2 regions of the Lysinibacillus sp. CNPSo 3705 genome follow, and region 1 is predicted to be linked to the other one. Evidence: a T-box and tRNA genes for the amino acid it is inferred to sense, from the RefSeq annotation. Region 1 holds a T-box; the other holds one or more tRNA genes.

Region 1 (15,864 bases):
GTATCTTTCACTGTATCAGCAACTGCTACTAGGCCAGCATACTGACCGTTAATGGCAGCTAGCATTGCCGTTTTACCGTTTTTCTCTAATTGCTCCATTGATGGTAGAATGGCATCTATATGAATACCGTATTGTTGCATCAATTTACGCGTACCGATGATAATGCCTTGACCAGAGACCGTCGCTTGCACACCGTAACCCGGTATTGCTTCAAAGAATTGAACATCTCCTAGGTTAATACCGCGATCAACAATCCCTTGAACAATTGCTTCTGCTAACGGATGCTCTGATTGCTTCTCTGCTGCACCAATCAACGATAAAAAGCGTGTTTCATCTTGATTTGCTGCTAGTATAACATCCGTTAATACTGGCTTGCCGTGTGTCACTGTACCTGTTTTATCAACAACTACTGTATCGATGCTTTGTGTCTGCTCTAAATGTTCTCCACCTTTAAATAAAATACCAAATTCCGCTGCACGACCAGAGCCCGCCATAATAGATGTTGGCGTTGCTAATCCAAGTGCGCATGGACAAGCGATAACAAGAACTGCAATTAACACTTCAAGTGCAGGCGTAAATTCACCAGGTCGCACCCAAATAATCCAAATTAAAAACGTGACAAGCGCAATGCCAACAACGATTGGTACAAAAATACCTGAAATTTGATCTGCTAAGCGCTGGATTGGCGCTTTGGAGCCTTGTGCATCTTCTACAACTTTAATAATTTGTGCTAAGGCCGTATCACGACCGACTTTAGTCGCCGTCATTTTAATGAAGCCATTTTTATTTATAGTAGAACCAAATAATAGGTCATCTTGCTTTTTATCAACGGGTAAACTTTCCCCTGTTAGCATTGATTCATCTACAGCTGTTGTTCCTTCTAACACCTTACCATCAACAGGAATTTTTTCACCAGGCTTCACTAAAATAATATCGCCAATAACTACTTCTTCTAACGATACTTCTTTCTCTACACCGTCACGAACAACGATGGCCGTTTTTGCCTGAAGGCCCATTAATTTTTTGATTGCTTCAGATGAACGACCCTTTGCTTTTGCCTCAAATAATTTACCTAATAAAATTAAAGTAATTAATACGGCACTCGTTTCAAAATATAGGTGAGGGGCATGATGTGACCCCGCAGTAATAATCGCTTGATATACGCTATAAAAATACGCCGCAGATGTTCCCATTACGACAAGTACATCCATATTGGCACTACCATTGCGTAAAGCTTTGTAGGCTCCAACGTAAAATTGTTTCCCAATCATAAATTGAACAGGCGTAGCCAACGCCATTTGCACCCATGGATTCATTAAAAATTCAGGAACATATAAAAATGATGTAAATGAAAAATGTCCTACCATCGTCCACAGTAATGGTAATGAAAGAATGGCCGATAAAATAAATTTTTTCTGCTGTTGTTTAATGGCCAGCTCACGATGATCCACCGTTTCTTGCTCATCTGCCTTTTGATGAGCCTCATATCCTAATTTCTCAACCTTTGCAATAATGTCTGCAATCGTCACTTCAGATGGGTTAAATTCAATAGTTGCTTTTTCAAGTGCTAAGTTTACGTTCGCAGAGGATACACCTGCTAGTTTATTTAAACCCTTCTCTATCCGTGTTGCGCAGGCCGCACATGTCATACCTGTAATATCGAATTCAGTTTTTTGTTTAACGACACCATAACCAAGTGCTTCAATTTTCTTTTCAAAATCTTCTTCGTTTAATTTTGTCGGATCATATTTAATGGATGATTTTTCAAGAGCTAAATTAACTGTCGCTTGTTCTACACCATCCATTTTATTTAAACCTTTTTCTATACGAGTCGCACAGGCTGCACATGTCATACCTGTAATTTGCAAATTTGCTTCTTTTATTTCCGAACTCATCATCATTTCTCCTCTCCATATACCAACAGGGGGTATATTTATTTGAAAATAAGAGAGTGCTACAAGAGCACCCTATTTATATTATTTAACGTCATAGCCTTGATCATCGATCGTTTCTTTAATTTGGTCTAGAGATACTTGTGATTCGTCAAATGCTACATCTACTAAACCTTCAGCTAAGTTTACTTTTACTTGTTCAACGCCAGTTAAAGCGCCAACACTTTTTTCTACTGAGTTTACACAATGGCCACATGACATTCCTTGTACGTTTAAAGTTACGTTTTGCATAAATATCTCTCCTTTAATGTTAAGTACTGTATAGGGGTATATATTTCTTAAAAAAATTTACTTTTTCATTAACTTTTGAATAGTCACTACTAATTCATCTAACACTGCATCATCACCTTCTGATAGGCGATCTACTACACAACCCTTTAAATGACCTTCTAATAATATTTTTGCAACACTATTTAAAGCAGACTGCGTGGCAGACAGTTGCGTAATAATATCATCACAGTAAACATCTTTGTCAATCATCCCTTTAATACCTCGGATTTGACCTTCAATGCGATTTAAACGAGTCGTTAAATCCTTTTTAACGCGTTCAGGATGATGACTTTTTCGGCACGAAGTACCTTCCTCTGTATGGCAAGCATCTTCTTTCACTTTATCCTCCATATAATACACCTCCTACCTTACAATTTCATATTACCATACCCATGAAGGGTATGTAAAGCTGAAAATTTTTAATTTTTTTAATGATGATGGTGATCATTCGACTGCTCATTTTTTATTGTACATAAAATGGAGTTATCATGCTTATGTGCTACTGTTTCCAATTGAATCGTTACGTGCTTTATGCCCTTATGCTCAAGATTATGTTCAATTTCTCGTAATATATGCTCACTATCCGCAATTTTTAGCTGGCCTTCCACAACTGCATGACAAGAAAGTGCATTTGTTCCGCTTGTTATTGTCCAAATGTGTAAATCGTGAATGCTATGCACACCATCTGTTTGTACAATAGTTTGTATAATTTCTTCAGCGTCTACGTTTGAAGGCGTTCCTTCCAAAAGAACGTGAACAGCAGCCTTCGTTACATAGTAGCCGCTTCTCAATACTAATGCTGCAACAATAACACTCGCAAGTGGATCAGCCCAGCCCCAACCAAAAAACATGATTAATAATGCGGCTACGATGGCCCCTACAGATCCAAGCATATCACTTAAGACGTGTAAGAAAGCACCACGCATATTTAAATTATCTTTTGTATCACTGCCACGCATCATAATCCAAGCGACTAAAATATTGATTAAAAGACCGATTGTACTAATAATCAACATCCCTGTAGTTGCCACTTCCGGTGGATTGGCAAAACGTTTGAATGCTTCATAGAAAATGAATAAAGCAATCAAAATTAATATCACACCGTTTAATACTGCTGCTAAAATTTCAAATCGTTTATAACCGTATGTTTTACTATAGCTTGCAGCCTTTTCTCCCAAAATAAAGGCAAGTAAGGCTATTGCTAATGATATGGAATCACTTAACATATGACCTGCATCAGATAAAAGAGCCAAACTATTTGTTAAATAGCCACCAAGCGCTTCAACAATCATATAACTCGTAATAATAATAAATGATACGATTAAAACCTTTTTGTTTGCGCCATGTGTATGATCATGGCTGTGATCATGATTATGTCCCATGTTTTATCCCCCATTTTATCTAGTTATGTGTAGCATGCTCAATAGCTTGCATCAACAAATTCATAATGTGATCATCATCTGTTGAATAATATAAAGTTGTACCTTCTCTTCTATATTTCACTAACCGTAAATTTTTCAAAAAACGTAATTGATGTGAAACTGTTGATTGACCTAAATCTAAAACCTCAGCAATGTCGTTAACTGAATGTTCATCCGTACATAATAAATTTAAAATACGAATTCTTGTCGGATCACTTAATGCTTTAAATGTTTGAGACACGACAAATAGTGTTTCTTCGTCTAAATGTTGCTCTTTGTTATCCTGAACCTCTGTATTTTGTAATTTTTCATCCATTTAGTTTACTCCTAACCTTTTTATATTCATATATGAACATGTATTCATATATGAATATAAATGTTTGTTTTGGAAATGTCAACGTTTTATCTTCACGTCATAGTAGCAATTGTCAATTAAGCAAGATACACTAAGTGATAAGGAGAGATTATAGTGGATATTTTTGAAACAGACCGATTGTTTATGAACAGTGCACTAGAAGAAGCTAAGAAAGCAGCTTTACTTGGAGAAGTGCCAATAGGAGCTGTGCTTGTCTATGATGGAGAGATTATTGCACGCGCTCATAATTTACGAGAAACAACACAAAATGCAACGACACATGCTGAATTAATGGTTATTCAAGATGCTTGTAAAAAAATAGGTAGCTGGCGTCTTGAAAAAACAACACTCTATGTGACACTTGAACCTTGCCCTATGTGTGCAGGAGCCATTTTGCAATCTCGTGTGCCGCGTGTCGTATACGGTGCAAGGGATATAAAAGCAGGCTGTGTAGATTCACTTTATCGATTATTAAACGATGCACGCTTTAACCATGAATGCGAAGTAACAGAAGGAATTTTAGCTGCGGAATGCGGACAAATCTTAACCGATTTTTTCCGAGCATTACGTCAACGAAAAAAAGCTGAGAAAAAGGCGCGACAAGCTTTAGTTGTTGAAAATGAAAAGTTTTAAACTTCACATAGAGTAGAAGGTGTCTCAGATGGAGGCACCTTCTTTTTTATGATTAGGGGATAGCATATATATGAAATATGTCGTAATAGCGACAACATATTCATAACAATTAAATATGCCATCTAAAAAATGAAAGAAGCGATTAGCAAGTACATTACTGGCTAATCTAAAGAAAAATTTAAACCATTGACATGCATAAACTGAAAAGGGAAAATATAACTAGTAATAATTTTATTTAAAAGGTAATTAATAGGGAGGTAATGTTTTAATGCCTATTTTAGATAGAGTGAAGTTCGATGGTTTACGCTCACGCGATTGGTTAATCTACAAGCATCCGAATGAAAAGCTAGTGTTAGGCACCACACTTATCGTCAACGAAGGGCAAGTAGCCATATTTGTAAAGGGTGGGCAAATATGTGATGTATTTAATTCAGGCACACATGTTTTAACAACCAATAACTTACCATTACTTCACCATGTTGTGAATTTTGCTTATGGAGGGGATACACCTTTTTCAGCAGAAATCTACTTTATAAATCTAACGGTAAAATTAGATTTATATTGGGGAACCTCTGATCCTATTCAACTAATTGATCCAAAATACTTTGTAAAATTACGTATACGAGCATTTGGACAATTGGCTCTCCGCCTTGATGACTATTTATTATTCTTTACAGAAGTTATAGGCTCTATGAATAAAGATGATATTGTTAGTTTCGAAAAAGTACAAGATTACTTTAAAGGTTCTCTTATTACATCCATAAAAACTGAACTTGCAAATAAAATTATTAATGAGAAAATCTCTGCACTAGAAATAACAACAGAGCTTCATAATATTTCAAATAGTTTAAAAGAAAAAATATCTGAAGAATTCAATGCGTATGGTTTTATAATGGCCCATTTCCATATTCAATCAATTAATTTCCCAGAAGAAGATTTCAATAAAATAAATGAAATTTTACAAGATAAAGCTAAGTTCGAAATTATGGGTGACAATCGTTATGTAACACAACGTAGCTTTGATATATATGAATCTGCTGCATCAAATGACAATGGAGTAGCTGGATTATTTGCTACAAGTGGAATTGGCTTAGGCGTAGGGCAAGGTATGGCGACTATGATGAATCAACAAGTACAACAGCCTAGCAATAATGTTACACATAAAATATGTCCTTCTTGCCATGGTAATATCATATCTACTAGTAAATTCTGCAACTTATGTGGTGAAAATTTAACGCTAAAGGTCATTACATGTCATTCTTGTCAGAGTGAAAACGAGGAATCATCAAAATTCTGTTCTTCTTGTGGAACTAGTTTGCACAAGCCTGTTTGTTCATGTGGACAAGAACTAGATGTTACTTCGAAATTTTGTAATAACTGCGGTACTCCAGTCGAATCAATTCAATAGATAATCATAACAGTGTAGTTGAAAACAATACATCGGAAAATGTAAATTAAACAAATATCATTGATTAGGAGATATTGACATGAAAAATATCGAATGTCCACAATGTGGAGCAGCGGCTGATGTTACATTAGCTCAATGTAAATATTGTGGTGAAAAATTCAATTTCCACAAAGAACAGCAAATTGTGCAACAACCGGTTTATCAACAGCAATCACAGCCTGTATATCAAACACAGCCCCAATATTCAGCTCCTATGTATGATGGCATCGATCCTTCTTGGCCTATAAAAAATAAAACAGTCGCAGGGGTACTAGCTATCTTTTTAGGTGGAATCGGAATCCATAAATTTTACTTAGGGAAAATTGGACAAGGTATATTGTATCTCATCTTCTTCTGGACATATATTCCGGCCCTTATAGGCTTTATAGAGGGCGTTATTTACTTGCTTTCTAACGAACATAACTTCTCTGTGAAACATCGAGTTCGACCTCGCTAACCTACTTTTAAAAAAGAAAAGCTACTGTTGAGATTAGATATTTTCAACAGTAGCTTTTTCTTTTAGCCGCTTTGTTTTCGACTCGGTTTACTTTGGAGCGATTACTTCTTTTCCGCCCATATATGGTCTTAATACTTCAGGAATCACTACGCTTCCATCAGCTTGTTGATAGTTTTCTAGGATTGCTGCTACTGTACGGCCGATTGCAAGACCTGAGCCATTTAATGTGTGTACATACTCTGGTTTTGCATTTGGCTCACGACGGAAGCGAATATTTGCTCGGCGTGCTTGGAAATCTTCAAAGTTAGAGCATGAAGAGATTTCGCGGTACATATTTTGAGCTGGAATCCACACTTCTAAATCGTACTTTTTCGCTGCAGTAAAGCCTAAATCAGCTGTACACATTTTTAGTTTGCGGTATGGTAATCCTAATAATTGCAGTACTTTTTCTGCATGACCTGTTAATAGTTCTAGCTGTTCATAAGATTCTTCTGGTTTTACAAAGCGTACTAATTCTACTTTGTTGAATTGGTGTTGGCGAATTAAACCACGTGTATCGCGACCTGCAGAACCTGCTTCTGAACGGAAGCATGCACTATATGCTGCAAAGCCATGTGGTAATGCTTCAGCTGGTAAAATTTCATCACGATAGAAGTTTGTCACAGGTACTTCTGCTGTTGGAATCATGAAATAATCTGTGTCATCTAATTTAAAGACATCTTCCTCAAATTTAGGTAGTTGCCCTGTCCCTGTTAAGCTATCACGATTGACAATTACAGGTGGTAGCATTTCTTCATAGCCATGCTCTTCTGCATGTAAGTCCATCATAAACGTCATTAATGCACGTTCTAAACGAGCGCCAAGACCACGATAGAATAAGAAACGACTACCCGTCACTTTTGCACCACGTTCAAAGTCCACAATTTGTAAATCCGTAGCGATATCCCAGTGTGCTTTGATGTCGAAATCAAATGTTGGAATCTCACCCCAAGTATATTCCTCTACATTATCATCCTCTGTTGTGCCAACTGGTACAGATTCATGTGGAACGTTTGGTAAACGCATCATCATATCTTTAAAGCGTTCTTCTACATCATTTAATTGAACATCTAGCTCTTTAATTTCATCGCCAACTTGACGCATACGTGCAATAACTTCATCCGCATTTTCTTTATTGCACTTCATAATAGAAATTTGCTCAGATACTTTATTGCGCTCAGCTTTAAGCTCTTCTGTTTTTGCAATTAATTCACGACGCTTTGCATCTAACTGTTCAAAATCGTCTAAGTTTCCTAAATCCTCATTACGTGTTAATAGCATTTCTTTAATTTCCGCGAAATTGTCGCGCACGCGTTTAATATCTAACATCGTCATACCTCCAGTAGATTGTTAATGATGGGAAAATAGTTAGTAAAAACACAAAAAAGCCCTCATCCCCAAAAGGGACGAGAGCTACCCGCGTTGCCACCCTAATTGACTAGACACATTGTACTTTGCCTAATCCACTTATTTCATAACGGCATTTCAGCCGGCGACAGCCTACTTCATTCACTTCGACTGCGCAACTCCAGGACGGATTCACAAGTGCTTTTATCAGCTTCCACCACCCGCTGACTCTCTAAAAAAAACGTGCTTGCTACTACTTCCCATCATCGTGTTCAGTTATTTAAATTTTATCCATACTGTACTATATGAAGTGAAAATTTGCAAGTCATACCATAGAAGATACAAAATATTCAAGAATTCGTGCATCTGACGTTAATTCTGGATGGAAGGAACATCCTAAGAAATGGTCGTCTCTTGCTAACACGATCTTGCCTTCATGCTCCGCTAATATTTCAACACCTTCACCTACGGAAACAATATGTGGCGCTCGTATAAAGATCGCCGGAATAGCAGCACCTATTTCCGGTATGTCGAGCTTCACTTCAAAGCTATCTACCTGACGTCCATAGGAATTCCGTGCAACTACCACATCCATTACTGCTAAATGTGACTCATAATCCACTAATTCCTTTGCTAATAAAATCAATCCTGCACATGTTCCAAACATCGGTAAACCTTGCTTTGCAAGTGTGCGAATTGGCTCCAATAGCTCATAGCGATTCAGCAATTTCCGCATCGTTGTACTTTCTCCACCAGGCAAAACAAGTCCATCAAGCTTCTCTAAATCAGCACTTTGTTTTACTAACACCGTTTCGCATCCAAGAGACTCTAACATTTGCACATGCTCTCTTACCGCCCCCTGTAATGCTAAAACACCGATTCGCTTCATCTTACCAGCCTCGCTCTTGCATACGCTCATTTTGACTAAGCTGTGCAATATCGATGCCTTTCATCGGAACACCTAGCTCTTTTGAAATTTCAGCAATTAACTTATAGTCCTTATAATGCGTTGTAGCCTCAACAATTGCACGAGCAAATTTCTCTGGGTTCTCTGATTTAAAAATACCAGAACCAACAAATACACCGTCTGCTCCAAGCTCCATCATTAATGCTGCATCCGCTGGCGTAGCAACGCCACCTGCTGCGAAATTCACTACTGGTAAACGGCCAAGACGCTTAATTTCTCTTAATAATTCAAAAGGAGCTCCGAGCAATTTAGCCTCGGTCATTAATTCATCCTCTGTCATACCAACTACCTTACGTACTTGCGCATTCACTTTACGCATATGACGAACTGCCTCAACAATATTACCTGTCCCTGGTTCCCCCTTCGTTCGTAGCATAGAAGCTCCCTCACCAATGCGTCGAGCAGCTTCGCCTAAATCGCGACACCCACAAACAAAGGGCACTGTGTAATCACTTTTTAATAAATGAAACTCTTCATCTGCTGGCGTTAATACTTCACTTTCATCAATATAATCGACACCCATTGCTTCTAACACTCTTGCTTCTACAATATGTCCAATACGTGCCTTAGCCATTACAGGAATAGATACTGCCCCCAGTACCTCCTCGACAATACGAGGATCAGCCATACGTGCAACACCACCCGCCTTGCGAATGTCTGATGGTACTCGCTCTAATGCCATAACAGCTACAGCTCCTGCCGCTTCTGCAATTTTCGCCTGCTCTGCATTAATAACATCCATAATGACGCCACCCTTTTGCATTTCCGCCATCCCGCGCTTCACTAATTCTGTACCTGTTTGTTTCATGATTTCTAACCTCCACCTTTATGATGAAATTTAGTATAATTGAAATTGACCATATAAAAATATCCAGTTTATAAAATAATCGTAAGGTCAGGAGAATTAATGCACATGGACATGCTCTTATTCCAGCTAGAAAAAAATGGTGAAAAACCGCTCTACGATCAGCTTTATAGCGGCATTAAAGAAGCTATTATTACAAAGAAAATAGCAGTAGGAGAAAAATTACCATCAAAAAGAAAATTAGCCGATTTTTTGAATATTTCACAAACGACAATTGAAATTGCCTATGCACAGCTCCTTGCTGAAGGGTATATTATGTCTAAATCCCGTGTCGGTTATTTTGTAGAGGAAATTGACGAGCTTCCGTATATTCAGCAGGACACAATAACTTCCTTAAACGAACAACCTAAGAAAAAATCGTACAAAATAGATTTTAATCCTGGTTCCATCGATATTGATGCCTTCCCTTTTCAAACATGGCGAAAATATGCGAAAGAGCTCTTTGATGATGCCTCAAAGGAATTATTATTAACAGGTGAGCCTCAAGGGGAACTATCTTTGCGAACAGAGATTGCTAATTATTTATTTCAATCACGCGGAGTTGTTTGTAGTCCCGAGCAGATTGTCATCGGTTCAGGAACAGAACAGCTTCTACCAATGATTTTGCGCCTCTTTAGTGACAATACTTATTTTGCCCTTGAAAACCCTGGATATCCAGCTGTGCATCGTATGTTTTCCCAACATAAGCGAAAGGTTTATCCAATTGCGGTCGATGATGAAGGAATTGTCATTCATGAGCTCGAAAAAACTAGTGCCGACGTTGTTTATATCACGCCATCTCACCAATTCCCTACAGGAGCAGTATTATCGGCTACAAGACGTGCTCAAGCTTTAAATTGGGCCTCACAAAGCTCCTCTCGATACATTATTGAAGATGATTATGATTCTGAATTTCGTTATACTGGAAAACCAATTCCTGCACTTCATGCATTAGATCGAAATGATAAAGTAATTTATATGAGTACATTTACAAAATCATTAATGCCATCCTTGCGCGTCGCTTATTTTGTACTTCCACCAAAATTACTTGCTGCTTATAATGATGTCTTTAATTACTATTCATCAACAGTACCTCGTTTCGATCAACATATTGTAGCTAATTTTATGCGTGACGGCCATTTTGCTAAGCATTTAAATCGCATGCGAAAGATTTATCGAAAAAAGCATGAAAAACTTACTTCTATTTTAGAAAACTATTCTAATCAAATTAACATCACTGGTGAGCAAGCAGGCATGCATATTTTACTCGATGTACAACATACTTTGTCAGAAAAGCAATTACAGCAGCTTGCTTCCAATGCAGAAATCAGAATCTATCCACTCTCTGATTATCGCTTGGATCACTCCTCACCCTCAAAAGCTCAATTTTTACTAGGCTTTGGAGGCATACCTGTGCATGAAATTGAACCTTCTATCGAAAAGCTAATGCACTGTTGGGCTATACAGAAAAAAAACCAATCAACCTCACATTAAAAGGTTGACTGGTTTTTCTTCGATATTATGATTCTATTAGCTGAATATTATAAAGCTCAAACCATGTATGAATTTGACCCAGATAAGCTAAAAGCTGTGGACCTGCCATTAATTGTCCATACCAAGGAACTTTGAAAGAACTACCACCCGATTCAATGAGCTCTATTAGTTTCTGTCGTTCAAATAATTCATGCAGAATTGAATTTTTGTCTTCCATTATGCCTCTGAGCCATTTTTGAACGCCCGCTGTATAAACTGGATGATACGTTTTAGGATACGGGTTCTTTTTCCGATATAAAACTTCTTCTGGCAATAAATGCTGCATTGCTTTACGAAGTAAACCCTTTTCCATACCGTCTAAATTTTTCATTTCCCAAGGAATATTCCACGTATATTCTACAAGACGATGATCTGCAAACGGCACACGGACTTCAAGACTCGCCCCCATGCTCATACGGTCTTTTCGTTCCAGCAATGTTTGCATAAACCATACCATATTCAAATAAAACATTTCTCGTTGCCTTACTTCTTCAATACTCTCCCCATCAAGATAAGGTACTTCAGCAATTGTCTGTGAATAAGCCTGTTGTGCATATGATTCAACTTTTAATTTCTTACGCCATCGCTCCTGTAACATTGTTGATCTTTCAGACAATGAACGAATCCATGGAAAACCTGTAGTCGTTTCTGTAAACCATGGATAACCACCGAAAATTTCATCTGCACATTCACCTGATAGCGCAACGGTAAAATCCTGTTTAATTTCTCGACAAAACCATAATAACGATGAGTCAACATCTGCCATTCCTGGTGAATCTCTAACGATGACAGATTCTACTAAGCAATCGATTAATTGCTGCTGTGAAATTTCTTCAGCGTGGTGTGTTGTACTAAAGGTATCTGTCATTTTTTGAATCCAATACGTGTCCGTGGATGTTTGAAAAGCATGTGGATTAAAAAAACGTTCATTATCCTCGTAGTCTATAGAGTACGTATGAAGTTTGCCTTTATTTTGTTGCTCAAACATGGTAGCGGCAATTCCCGTAATAATACTGGAATCTAATCCTCCTGAGAGAAATGTACAGATTGGTACGTCTGAAACAAGCTGTCGTTTTATAGCATCCGTAAGTAAAAAACGGACATGATCGATTGTCTCCTCTAATGATTCTTCATGATGTTTACTCTGTAACTGCCAATACTGCCAAACTCGTATACCCTCTCTAGAGAAACGCATTGCATACCCTGGACGTAACTCATTAATATTGTGAAAAGGTGACTTTCCGGGCGTTCTAGACGGTCCTACAGCCATGATATTTGCTAGCCCTTCCGTATTAACGGTTGTTTTAATGAATGGATGAGCTAATAATGCTTTCACTTCGGATGCAAAAAGTAAACCGCCTTGTTGTTCTGTGTAAAATAAAGGCTTTACACCTAATCGGTCTCGGCATAAAAACAGAGATTGTGATTGTTCATCCCATACACCAAAAGCAAAAATTCCATTTAAAAAATCAACACACTGCTCTTTCCATTCAATATAAGCAGTTAATAGTACTTCCGTATCTGAATGTGTTGTAAACAGATGCCCTCTTTGTTGCAGCTCTTTCCTTAATTCTTCTGTATTATAAAGCTCGCCATTATATGTAATGACATAGTTTGCACCATCATGTACTTTTTTCATCGGTTGCTTCCCACCGATTAAATCTATGACGGCTAGCCGACGATGGCCAAATGCAATATGCTCACTACACCAAATATTTTCATCATCTGGCCCTCGTTTATTTAACGTTTGCGTCATTAATTTTAGAATGTCATTAGTTGTTCTTAAATCCTTTTGAAAGCTAGCCCATCCTGTAATGCCACACATTTAGCCACATCCTTTCGCCTAATAGCGTATGCAGGAAAGCGTAAAAATGTGAAAAGAACACGTGATGTTTTAAAAACATCCACATGTTCTTTATATTAATAATTAAAATAAGCCACCAACAAAGTCAGTAATGCCACTCCATAAGTTTCCGAAGAAGCTACCAATACCTTGGAAGAATAATGAGATACCACCAGCACGCTCCACAGCCTCTGTTGTAACAACATCGGCTTTAAGGCCCTTACCGTCAATAAAACCGTAATCTGTGCCCTCTGAGCGCTCAATAACTACCTTCCCGACAACTGTATCCTTCTTAACCTCTGCTTCAAGACTCTTTTTATCTAATACTAGTTTAGGTTTATATAAATCTTTCTCAGATGACTTGACCATAAATGAAACTGGTTCTTTAACAGCAATCGCTACTTTGTTTTCTTTACCTTTCGTAACCTTTACTGTTTCTTCATCTTTAAACTTATAGTTAGCTGGAATAATTTCTTGTTTCGAGAATTGTGAGAAACCATAGTTAAGCAATTTAGCTGTTTCATCGAAGCGTGCTTTTCTTGAGCCCTGTCCTTTTGTATCTACAGCTTTCATAACAACAGAAATTAAACGTGTACCATTGCGCTCTGCTGTACCTGTAAAGCAATGTCCAGCAAAGTCTGTTGTACCTGTTTTTAATCCGTCAACGCCTTCATATTGGAACACCAATCCCGGCAACATAAAGTTCCAGTTTTCCATGTTAATTGCATCTTTTGTACCTTCACGGAACGTCTTTTTTGCAATTTTAGACGTTTTTAATACATCCGGATGATCTTTTAGTAAATGATATGCTAATTTAGCTACAGATTTAGCAGGCATTACGTTTTCATCACTTGGTCCAGTACCAGCTGGCTGCATACCAAATAAATCTGCATTATTAAGACCAGTAGAGTTTACGAATTTATAGCCTTTAAGACCAAGCTCTTCGGCTTTTTTATTCATTAGCTTTATAAACTCAGTTTCAGTACCTGCAACTGTTTCTGCTATCGCCACTGTTGCAGCGTTTGCAGAGTAAATAGCCATAGCTTCATATAATTCGCGAATAGTGTAAGTTCCATCTCTACGCAATGGTACATTACTTAACGCACGGTTTTGGGACAATTTATACGTATAATCAGTTACGTGATATTCTTGATCCCATTTAACTGTACCTGCATCAATTGCATCCAATAACAGGTATTCAGTCATCATTTTTGTCATACTCGCAATACCTAGTGCAGTATCAGCATTTTGTTCATATAAAATTTTTCCTGAATCTGCGTCAATTAAAATCGCAGCATCCACATGTAGTCCTAAATCTGATTCTGCATGTGCCTTCGCAGGAATACCTGCTAAAACACTAAATAACAAAACAGGAATTAGGAGTAAGCGAATGACAGTGTTTATTGTCTTTTTCACCCTAAAGCCCTCCAAAAAATAATCTTGTCCTCGACATTTTATCATATATAGTAATGTCCGTGCGCACTCTCTATCATAAAAAAATGCTCTCGTGTCATCTTTGTAGACGATTCGAGAGCATAAAAGTTGCTAGTAATATATTACATCGAATAGTTTGGTGATTCTTTTGTGATTTGTACATCATGTGGATGTGATTCACGTAGACCTGCACCTGTCATACGAACAAATTGAGCATTTTCACGTAAGAACTCAAGGTTAGCTGAACCGCAATAGCCCATACCTGCACGAATACCACCGATTAATTGATAAATTGTATCTGCTAGTGGTCCTTTGTATGGAAGGCGACCTTCAATACCCTCTGGTACTAATTTTTTAGCATCCTCTTGGAAGTATCGATCTTTTGAACCTTTTTCCATAGCGCCAATTGAACCCATACCACGGTAAACCTTAAAGCGACGACCTTGGAAGATTTCAGTTTCACCAGGAGATTCAGAAGTACCTGCAAGAAGTGAACCAAGCATTACAACGTTACCACCAGCTGCTAGAGCTTTAACGATGTCTCCTGAGTATTTAATGCCTCCATCAGCAATAATTGCTTTACCAAGCTCACGTGCTACTGTCGCACAATCGTAAACAGCTGTAATTTGTGGTACACCAACACCTGCTACGACACGAGTCGTACAAATAGATCCTGGACCAATACCAACTTTTACTACATCTGCTCCAGCTTCAAATAATGAACGTGCACCTTCAGCAGTTGCCACGTTACCAGCGATTATTTCAAGCTCTGGATAAGATTCACGGATAGAGCGAATTGTTTGTAATACACCCTCAGAATGACCGTGAGCTGTATCGATTACTACGATGTCTACTTGTGCTTCAACAAGCTTTTCAATACGTATCATCGTATCTTTTGACACACCAACTGCTGCCCCTACTAATAAACGACCATGTACGTCTTTAGCAGCGTTAGGGAACTCAATTACCTTCTCAATATCCTTAATTGTAATTAATCCAGTTAATTTACCTTCTTCATCTACAATTGGTAACTTTTCGATTTTATATTGTTGAAGAATCTTTTCAGCATCCTCTAGAGTCGTTCCAACAGGAGCTGTAATTAAATCTTCTTTTGTCATAACTTCTTCAATTTTTAAAGAATAGTCAGAAATGAAACGTAAGTCGCGGTTTGTAATGATCCCTACTAGCTTTTGGTTTTCCATACTATCAACAATTGGTACACCAGAAATACGGTATTTACCCATTAAATGCTCAGCATCGAAAACTTGGTGAGTCGGAGTTAAGAAGAATGGGTTAGTAATAACGCCATTTTCAGAACGTTT
Region 2 (8,360 bases), on a different contig from region 1:
TTACGTTAACGACTGTACGTCCCATATCGAGAATACGATCGATACCTGCGATAAATGCTAAACCTTCAATTGGAATGCCGACAGTACCTAATGTTGCTAGAAGCACAACGAATGATACTCCTGGAACACCTGCAATCCCTTTAGATGTAACCATTAATACAAGCATTAACGTAATTTGTTCACCAATGCTTAGGTGAATACCGTACATTTGAGCAATAAATAATGCAGCAATAGCTTGGTACAGTGTAGAACCATCTAAGTTAAAGGAATAACCGGTTGGAATAACAAAGGATACGATATCCTTAGGAGCACCTAGTTTCTCCATTTTCATCATAATTCGCGGTAACACAGCTTCAGAACTTGCTGTTGAGAACGCTAAAATCAGCTCATCTTTTAGTACTTTAATTAAGAAGAAGATACTGATACCTGTAAATTTGGCCACAAGACCAAGAACGACAAAGATAAAGAATAGCATTGTTGCATAAACAAGTATAGCGAGTTTACCAAGTGGTATTAGGGAAGCGAATCCATATTTGGAAACGGTTACACCAATTAAACCAAATACCCCAATTGGAGCGAATTTCATTACGAGGTTAGTTACCCAGAACATCGTATCTGCTACCCCTTGGAAGAAGTCTAATACTGGTCTTCCTCGTTCGCCAATGGCAGCAACCCCTAAACCAAAAATAACTGAGAAGAAGATGATCGCAAGCATATTACCTTCAGACATTGCCTGAACGATATTTGTTGGTACAATGCCTACAATAATATCAAATGGTCCCTCATGCTGTACTTCTTCTGTAGTGGCAACGTATTTTGAAATATCTCCTTGAGAGAGCTCGTTCATGTTTATACCCGCGCCTGGTTGGAATAAGTTTGCGGAAAGTAAACCAATGACAATTGCTACTGTTGTAATAATCTCGAAGTAAATAAGCGATTTTCCGCCTAATCGTCCAAGCTGTTTCATATCTCCAGTACCAGCAACACCAACGATTAAAGTTGAAATAATAATCGGTACAACAATCATTTTAATTAGATGAAGGAAAATATCACCTAAAGGTTGTAGATATGTTTCAATTTTGGGGTTTCCGTAAAAAATACCACCAATAATAATCCCTAAAATCAAACCGACTAAAATTTGAGTGGCTAAACTGATTCTAAATTTCTTCTTCAAAACCTTAGTACCTCCTAATATTAAAATTTTTAGGACTTGCCTTACTTTAATAATACAGAGGACTTATGAAATCCGACAAAATCCGAGAAAATTAATTTACTTTAGTTAAAATGTCTGAATATAACACCTGAATAAACTTCTTAATATTAACCTTTGCTTTACGATTTCCGTGATCTTCTATCTGCGTCATCAGATGACGAATTTCTTTAAAGTCAAAGTATCGAGGTGCATAATATTCAAATTCGGAGTTGGTATAATCTACGACACCTAAATTGGCGAGATTTATCATCGCTGCTAATATAGTACGGCGCACCCGCTGTTCAATGGCTTTACTTTCCTTCAAAATTTCATCTGGTGTAGCCTTTGTGACAACTGCAACCTCCTCATAAAGCTCCTTTAATGGTGGAAGTGGTGCAATTTTGTGCTGATGCGCAAGTAATGTTTCAATGATAGCTATAATATCTTCGCTTCCAATCTCACCAACGATACCCATATCATTTAAGATAGATTGAATATGATCGCGTGACGTTGCTTTATGATTTATTTGTTCACTTAGATCAATATTTGTAAGGGATTGGCGGATAATAAGCAATGAATTTTTTAGGCGAAATTGTTCAGTTGTTTTACGTAAAACATTTTCAACCTCAATACGGTTTATCGGTTTATGAATAAAGAAATCTATACCTTGCTTATATGCCTCACCAACCATTTCCTTATTCACAACTTGAGAAATCATGACAAATTGTCCTTCAAAACGATTTTGAATAAGGTGTTCGACTGTTGCTATTCCATCAAGCTTGGGCATGAGTAAATCAATCAACACAAATTCAGGTTGTGTCATTAAAATTTGTGGAATGGCGTCCTCACCATTACGTGCTTCACCAATAACTGTGCCTAAGCCACTATCTTCAATAATTTGTTTTAACATGACCCGACTTGCGCGATCATCATCTACAATAAAATACCTCATTTAAGTCTCTCCCGTTTGAATAGTTTGCGTAGGAACTGTAATTTTAAACATCGTGTTTTGAGTATTTGATTCAACGGTTATTGAGCCATTTAATTTATTTACTAATTCAGCAACATGTGAAAGACCAATACCTGTTGCTGCGACACCGTCTACATTGTATTTTGTAGTGTATCCAGGTTCAAAAATAATAGAGAGATTATTTTGTGGAATGCCCTTCCCGTTATCACATACTGTTATTACAGTATCATCCTGTTGCTGTTGAATGGCAATAGAAATGATACCTTGATTTTCAATTGCTTCTATAGCATTAGCTGTTAAATTATTCAAAAGTGCAAGTAATGCAATATGTTCCTTCGTTTGAAAATCGATTTCAATATTTAGGTTAATTTCAATTTCTTTCCCGAGAAAATTAGCGTACTTACTGTTCCCATCTTCGATATAATGTAATAATTCTGACAATCTAAGGGAGCCAAAGCTCTTTTCACCAACAATTTTAGAAATACCTGCATAAATGCGTTGTGAATCCTTCTTCACTTCATGAATTTCCTGGGCAATATGAAGTGCCTGTAAACTTTCTGCATGATAACCTAGCGATTTTAATTGTCGATATAATTCAAACCCATTGATTGTTATGGCTTCTATATCGTTCATCGATTTTTTTAAATAAAGTGCCTCAACATATAAATCTGAGCCGATCGTAAGCATTTCTTGAACACGTTTTTTTTGCTCAGCAATTAAAATAGAACTATAAATACCAACAACAAAAAAGCTACGTAATAAAGCAACTGCTAATAAAATAAGTAAATCATGAAGAAATAAAAACGTATAAGAATTTATAAAAAAACGAAATAGTTGTTCCACTAAATTACTGAATACTTCACTAAATGCAACTAGCAATCCAAGCAATAATGGTTTTTCTCTATATTGATGAATGCTTAGAATTTGTAGGCATACTGCAAACATTATATAAAAGGCGGCGGCAGGTAAATGTATTAGTAAACTATCGGCTACTGGAACATCATGTAAAGTGTAATTAATGATAACTCGAAAAATGGTTGTCACGATACTCGTAGTAAATCCAGCAAAAATGATCGGTGTAGGTCTTAGTAGAGTACACAAAAAGAAAATAATACTTCCTAATCCGAAACGAAAAGGTGTATCAGCGAAAGGCATTATTTTAATTTCACTACCAATAGCAGTTAACAGAGCGATTGTTAAAACCCAAGTGAGGGAAGCACGAGATATGTAAAACTTCGAGTGCATAAAAAAATCCTCCCTAATAATATTAACGAGCATTATGCTAAAAAGCTCGTTTGCGTGTTTGAAATAAAATGTAATTGTACCACTACTTTTCATATTGCGTTGGGCGAAAAGTAGTTTTTGAATGAAAGTGCATTGGTCTAGATGAAATAATGCTATAGATTTTTTCATAGTTATAACATCTTAATTTACAATAAAAAAATACCACAACCTAAGTGGAAGTGGCATCTAATAAATGTTACTATAATTTTCAAGCAAAAAAAACGGCTACATTCGTAGTCGGTATTTTAAAAATGGAGGAGGTAGAGGGATTCGAACCCCCGCGCGGTGTTACCCGCCTGTCGGTTTTCAAGACCGATCCCTTCAGCCAGACTTGGGTATACCTCCATATTGTTTTGTTACGTTGTCTTATCGACAAGATTTAATTTATCATATTTCAAAATTTAAGTCAACAGATTTTTTATTTTTTTTAACTTTTTTCTTTAGATACAGAAGTCGCTCAACTTTATAGAAGGGAAATGAATGCGGTACTAAGTCACTTTTCAATGGCTATCATAGAATCGTAATGTAGTTCTTATAGGATATTAGCTTAAATTATCGCATCCGTGAAATAAAGCTAACTGATCTGGATCGATAAAAACGCCACGTCCTATGGCATTACCGAAATGACCGACATCGTGTCGGCCCTCATGCAGATCTAAGTACAAAGCCAATTCCAGAGGCATTGTTTATTGGCGTGAAAGCAAGGTAAACAGCTACAATTATGCCGAGGCATAACGGATTAATAATTTCTTATTTACAATGCAGACAGAATGTTCCAAACAAATATTATGCATATTAAGTTGCAATTTATGAAAACAGTCAGTATACTAGTTATTGCCGTGCTAGGTGGGAAGGTAGCGGTGTCCTGTAACTCGCAATCCGCTCTAGCGAGACTGAATTCCTTTTTAGAGGCTGTCCGTATTGTTTGGTCTGCCTTTTGCACGTAGTGTTGACGATTGGGTCCTGCGCAATGGATACCCATGAACCATGTCAGGTCCGGAAGGAAGCAGCATTAAGTGGTCTTATTCATGTGCCGCGGGGTTGCCTAATCTGAGCTAACGACAAGAGTAACGCTTATGTGCGGCTGTCGAAGAAAGGTGCACGGCATTAAATTGCCAATTCAAACGTATCCGTCTATAAAAGGCGGATGCGTTTTTTTTATGATTTTATAATATTTTTAGGGATGGAAGGTTAATCACCAACACGTTTAAGAAAGTTATAAATTGTACGGCGGACCTACAGAAAGTGAAAGAATTGTCCCGAAGCTTTAGAAAAACGATGACACTATTTTATAAATAATGAGGTAAATGCTATAATAGAACTATTCTATATAATAAAGAAGAGGAGAGGAATCCATTGACGTATCAAGCATTTTATCGTGTGTATCGACCGCAATCATTCCGAGAAATGTCTGGTCAAGCACATGTCAAAAGAACGCTACAAAATGCTCTCCTAGCGAATAAAACAACACATGCTTATTTATTTTCTGGCCCACGTGGTACCGGGAAAACAAGTACAGCTAAAATTTTTGCAAAAGCTTTAAATTGTGAGCATGCACCATCAAAAGAGCCTTGTAATGAATGTGCTACTTGTTTAAGCATTACAGACGGTTCTCACCCAGATGTTATTGAATTTGACGCGGCGTCTAATTCACGCGTTGAAGAAATACGAGACATCATTGAGAAAGTTCGATTTGCTCCTGCGAGTAGCAGATTTAAAGTGTATATCATTGATGAAGTGCATATGCTTTCTACAAGTGCTTTCAATGCCCTTTTAAAGACGTTAGAAGAACCACCTTCACATGCTGTATTTATTTTAGCAACGACAGAGCCTCATAAATTGCCCGCAACGATTATTTCGCGATGTCAGCGCTTTGATTTCAAGCGTCTTTCGACCAGTGATATTATTGAGCGCATGAAAGTTGTATTAGAAGATATTGAGTTACCGTTTGAGGAACAAGGTTTAAAGGTAATCGCACAATCAGCAGCGGGTGGTATGCGTGATGCTTTAAGCCTATTAGATCAGGTTGTATCCTTTAGTGGAGAAAAGTTGAAGCTTGAGGATACATTGCTTGTGACAGGTTCTATTAGTCAGGAAGTTTTCTATGAGTTAGCAGAAGCTCTTAAAGTAAAAGATGTCGCGCAAATGCTTGCGTTATTAGAACAACTTATTGCGGATGGGAAAGATCCTCTTCGCCTTTCTGAGGACTTAATTACATTTTTCCGAGATTTATTATTACTGCAAACAAGTGAAGATTTGGCCGAATTATTAGAACTAGTATCACCAGAGGAGCGAGTGTTTACATTAGCGCATGATTTTGCACCGGATTTGCTATATGGCTACATTGATATTTTAGCCAAAACACAGCAAGAAATGCGATTCTCCCACCATACTAAGATTTATTTGGAAACAGCATTACTTAAAATGGTGCAGTTTTCGGGTGGTGCAGTTGGTCAGACTACCACTTCAGGCGAGGTAGCTATGAGCCCGGAGCTCGCCCAAAAAATTGTGGCGCTTGAGCAGATGGTGCAACAACTATCAGCTCAATTACAAGCTGGTGCTCCTATGCAAACGGCGCAAACACCAAAAGAACAGCGCCCGCGAGCAAAAAGTCCGAATGGCTATAAAGCACCAACAGGCCGTATTCAAGAGATACTAAAGGATGCTACAAAGCAAGATGTGCAACGTATTAAATCAGTTTGGGCACAGGCATTAAGTCAAATGCAAAAATCTCAATCAGCTCTTTTGGCAGAGGCTGAACCTGTTGCGGCATCTTCAAGTGCTTTTGTGTTAAAATTCAAGTATGATATTCATTGTCAAATGGTTGCTGATAATCAATCCCTAAAAGCTCAATTCACACAATTAATTGCAGGGCAAACTGGTACTATGTACGAAATGCTTTGTACGCCAGAAGAGGCTTGGTTAAAATTACGTGAAGAGTTTATTCGTGATCATGGCTTACAGCAGCAGAAAAAATCTTCTCAGGATGAAACTGATCATGAAATGGAATTATTAGAACCACCTCCGGTAGATATGTCGGAAGGGCCGTTTATCGATGATGCTCAACCACTTGCGTCACAAGATCCACTTGTAACGGAAGCGGAAAAGCTGTTTGGTAAAGATTTTATTGAGATTGTTGAAGATTAATCATTTAGGAGGAATATGTTTATGCGTGGAATGGGAAATATGCAAGGTATGATGAAAAAAATGCAAAAAATGCAAAAGGAAATGATGGAGGCTCAAGAGGCTTTAAATGCAGAGCAATTTGAAGGTGCAGCTGGTGGCGGTATGGTGAAAGTAACTGTAACTGGTCAACGTGAAATTGTAGAAGTAAATCTTGATCCATCAGTAGTAGATCCAGACGATATCGAAATGCTACAAGATTTAATCGTTGTTGCTACAAATGAAGCACTGAAAAAAGTAGATGAAAAAACGAATGCAACAATGGGTAAATTCACTCAAGGCATGAATCTTCCGTTCTAGGAGGTAAATAAATGTACTACCCAGAACCAATATCGAAACTGATTGATAGTTTTATGAAATTGCCAGGTATCGGGCCGAAAACCGCGGCTCGTCTGGCGTTTTTTGTGTTAACAATGAAAGAGGATGACGTTTTATCCTTTTCAAAGGCATTAATTGATGCGAAGCGAAATTTAAGCTACTGTTCCGTATGTGGCAACATAACTGATGTAGATCCATGTCATATTTGTACAGACAAACAAAGAAATCATTCTATTATTTGTGTTGTCCAAGATACAAAAGATGTAATTGCGATGGAAAAAATGCGCGATTTCAATGGTATGTATCATGTATTGCAGGGAGCTATTTCACCTATGGATGGTATTGGTCCAGAGGATATAAATGTCGCGTCCCTACTAGTTCGTTTGCAAGATGAGAATGTTCAAGAACTTATTTTAGCTACGAATTCAACGATTGAGGGAGAGGCAACAGCTATGTATATTTCTCGTCTAGTGAAGCCATCTGGTATTCGAACAACACGGATCGCTCACGGACTACCAGTAGGTGGAGATTTAGAATATGCAGATGAAGTAACGTTATCGAAGGCAATGGAAGGTCGCCGAGAATTGTGAGTGAGGGATTAATATGTTCTTCCGCAGTAAGGGAAAATTAAAAAAAGAATTCGATGACAAGCTTGTGAATCTTATAAAAGGAACAAAAGAGGATTTGCAGCAGGCGAAGATAATTGAAGAACTACTAGATGACTATGATTTAGAAGTAATTGCTCAACGAAAAGCAGCGGAGAGTATACATTTTTATTTATTCAAGGAAGCTAGAATTCGTAGAGTATTAATTAAATAATAGTTTTTAAACTTATTTCAGCATCGCTAAAAATAAGTTAATGCATAGGTATAAATAATACTCATAGAAGCAAAACAGGAAACATAAACTTTCATAATTATATTTTTGAGGGGGAAACCATATGTCGTGGTTAGTAATTATGAGCTTTTGTGTACCTGTAGTGCTTCTTTTTCTTTATATAATAATAAGACATGCCAAGATGGGTAAAATTTTAGAAGGAATGTCTGTGTTTTGGTTTAGATTTGCTTTCGCTTTTCTACTGTTATTTCTTATTCACTTAGGAATAGGGTATGCAGGATATAATGTGCCGATTAATCTATTTTCAGTATTCACAATTGCAATATTAGGTATTCCGGGTGTGTTAGGGATAACTGCTTTAGTATATTTTTTATAAGATGCTTGCAAAACAAAAATATTGTGGTATAGTAATAAGAGTCGTTAAGATAACCGTTGAAAAACAAATGAGTTTTAAATTAAAAAACTAATTGTTGACAACGAGTAAACGACATGATATTATATAAAAGTTGCTGTTAAACAGCGACGGTATGAACCTTGAAAACTGAACAAGCAAAACGTAATCAATAAAGTTTTTAC

The links. A T-box is a leader RNA that pairs with one kind of tRNA and senses whether it is charged. The one in region 1 lies ahead of serS (serine--tRNA ligase), so its partner is inferred to be a tRNA-Ser.
Region 2: it encodes a tRNA-Ser, which carries the amino acid that the T-box ahead of serS (serine--tRNA ligase) is inferred to sense. The anticodon was not compared.

What each region holds. Positions count from the first base shown of each region.
Region 1 is NZ_JAQZSD010000068.1:5,035-20,898, forward strand. Features, by position in the region: gene PVA17_RS20840 (heavy metal translocating P-type ATPase) at 1-1,895, opposite strand, end outside; gene copZ (copper chaperone CopZ) at 1,977-2,183, opposite strand; gene PVA17_RS20850 (metal-sensitive transcriptional regulator) at 2,241-2,573, opposite strand; gene PVA17_RS20855 (cation diffusion facilitator family transporter) at 2,651-3,604, opposite strand; gene PVA17_RS20860 (ArsR/SmtB family transcription factor) at 3,624-3,959, opposite strand; gene tadA (tRNA adenosine(34) deaminase TadA) at 4,113-4,631, shown strand; gene PVA17_RS20870 (SPFH domain-containing protein) at 4,900-6,039, shown strand; gene PVA17_RS20875 (TM2 domain-containing protein) at 6,293-6,535, shown strand; gene serS (serine--tRNA ligase) at 6,623-7,903, opposite strand; T-box leader at 7,974-8,197, opposite strand; gene pdxT (pyridoxal 5'-phosphate synthase glutaminase subunit PdxT) at 8,247-8,810, opposite strand; gene pdxS (pyridoxal 5'-phosphate synthase lyase subunit PdxS) at 8,812-9,696, opposite strand; gene pdxR (MocR-like pyridoxine biosynthesis transcription factor PdxR) at 9,802-11,226, shown strand; gene asnB (asparagine synthase (glutamine-hydrolyzing)) at 11,252-13,090, opposite strand; gene PVA17_RS20905 (D-alanyl-D-alanine carboxypeptidase family protein) at 13,193-14,524, opposite strand; gene guaB (IMP dehydrogenase) at 14,665-15,864, opposite strand, start outside.
Region 2 is NZ_JAQZSD010000108.1:1,024-9,383, forward strand. Features, by position in the region: gene PVA17_RS23785 (cation:dicarboxylate symporter family transporter) at 1-1,174, opposite strand, end outside; gene PVA17_RS23790 (response regulator) at 1,266-2,144, opposite strand; gene PVA17_RS23795 (ATP-binding protein) at 2,145-3,407, opposite strand; tRNA gene PVA17_RS23800 (tRNA-Ser) at 3,699-3,791, opposite strand; RNA gene ffs (signal recognition particle sRNA large type) at 4,284-4,551, shown strand; gene dnaX (DNA polymerase III subunit gamma/tau) at 4,803-6,593, shown strand; gene PVA17_RS23815 (YbaB/EbfC family nucleoid-associated protein) at 6,615-6,929, shown strand; gene recR (recombination mediator RecR) at 6,941-7,537, shown strand; gene PVA17_RS23825 (YaaL family protein) at 7,551-7,766, shown strand; gene PVA17_RS23830 (pro-sigmaK processing inhibitor BofA family protein) at 7,888-8,160, shown strand.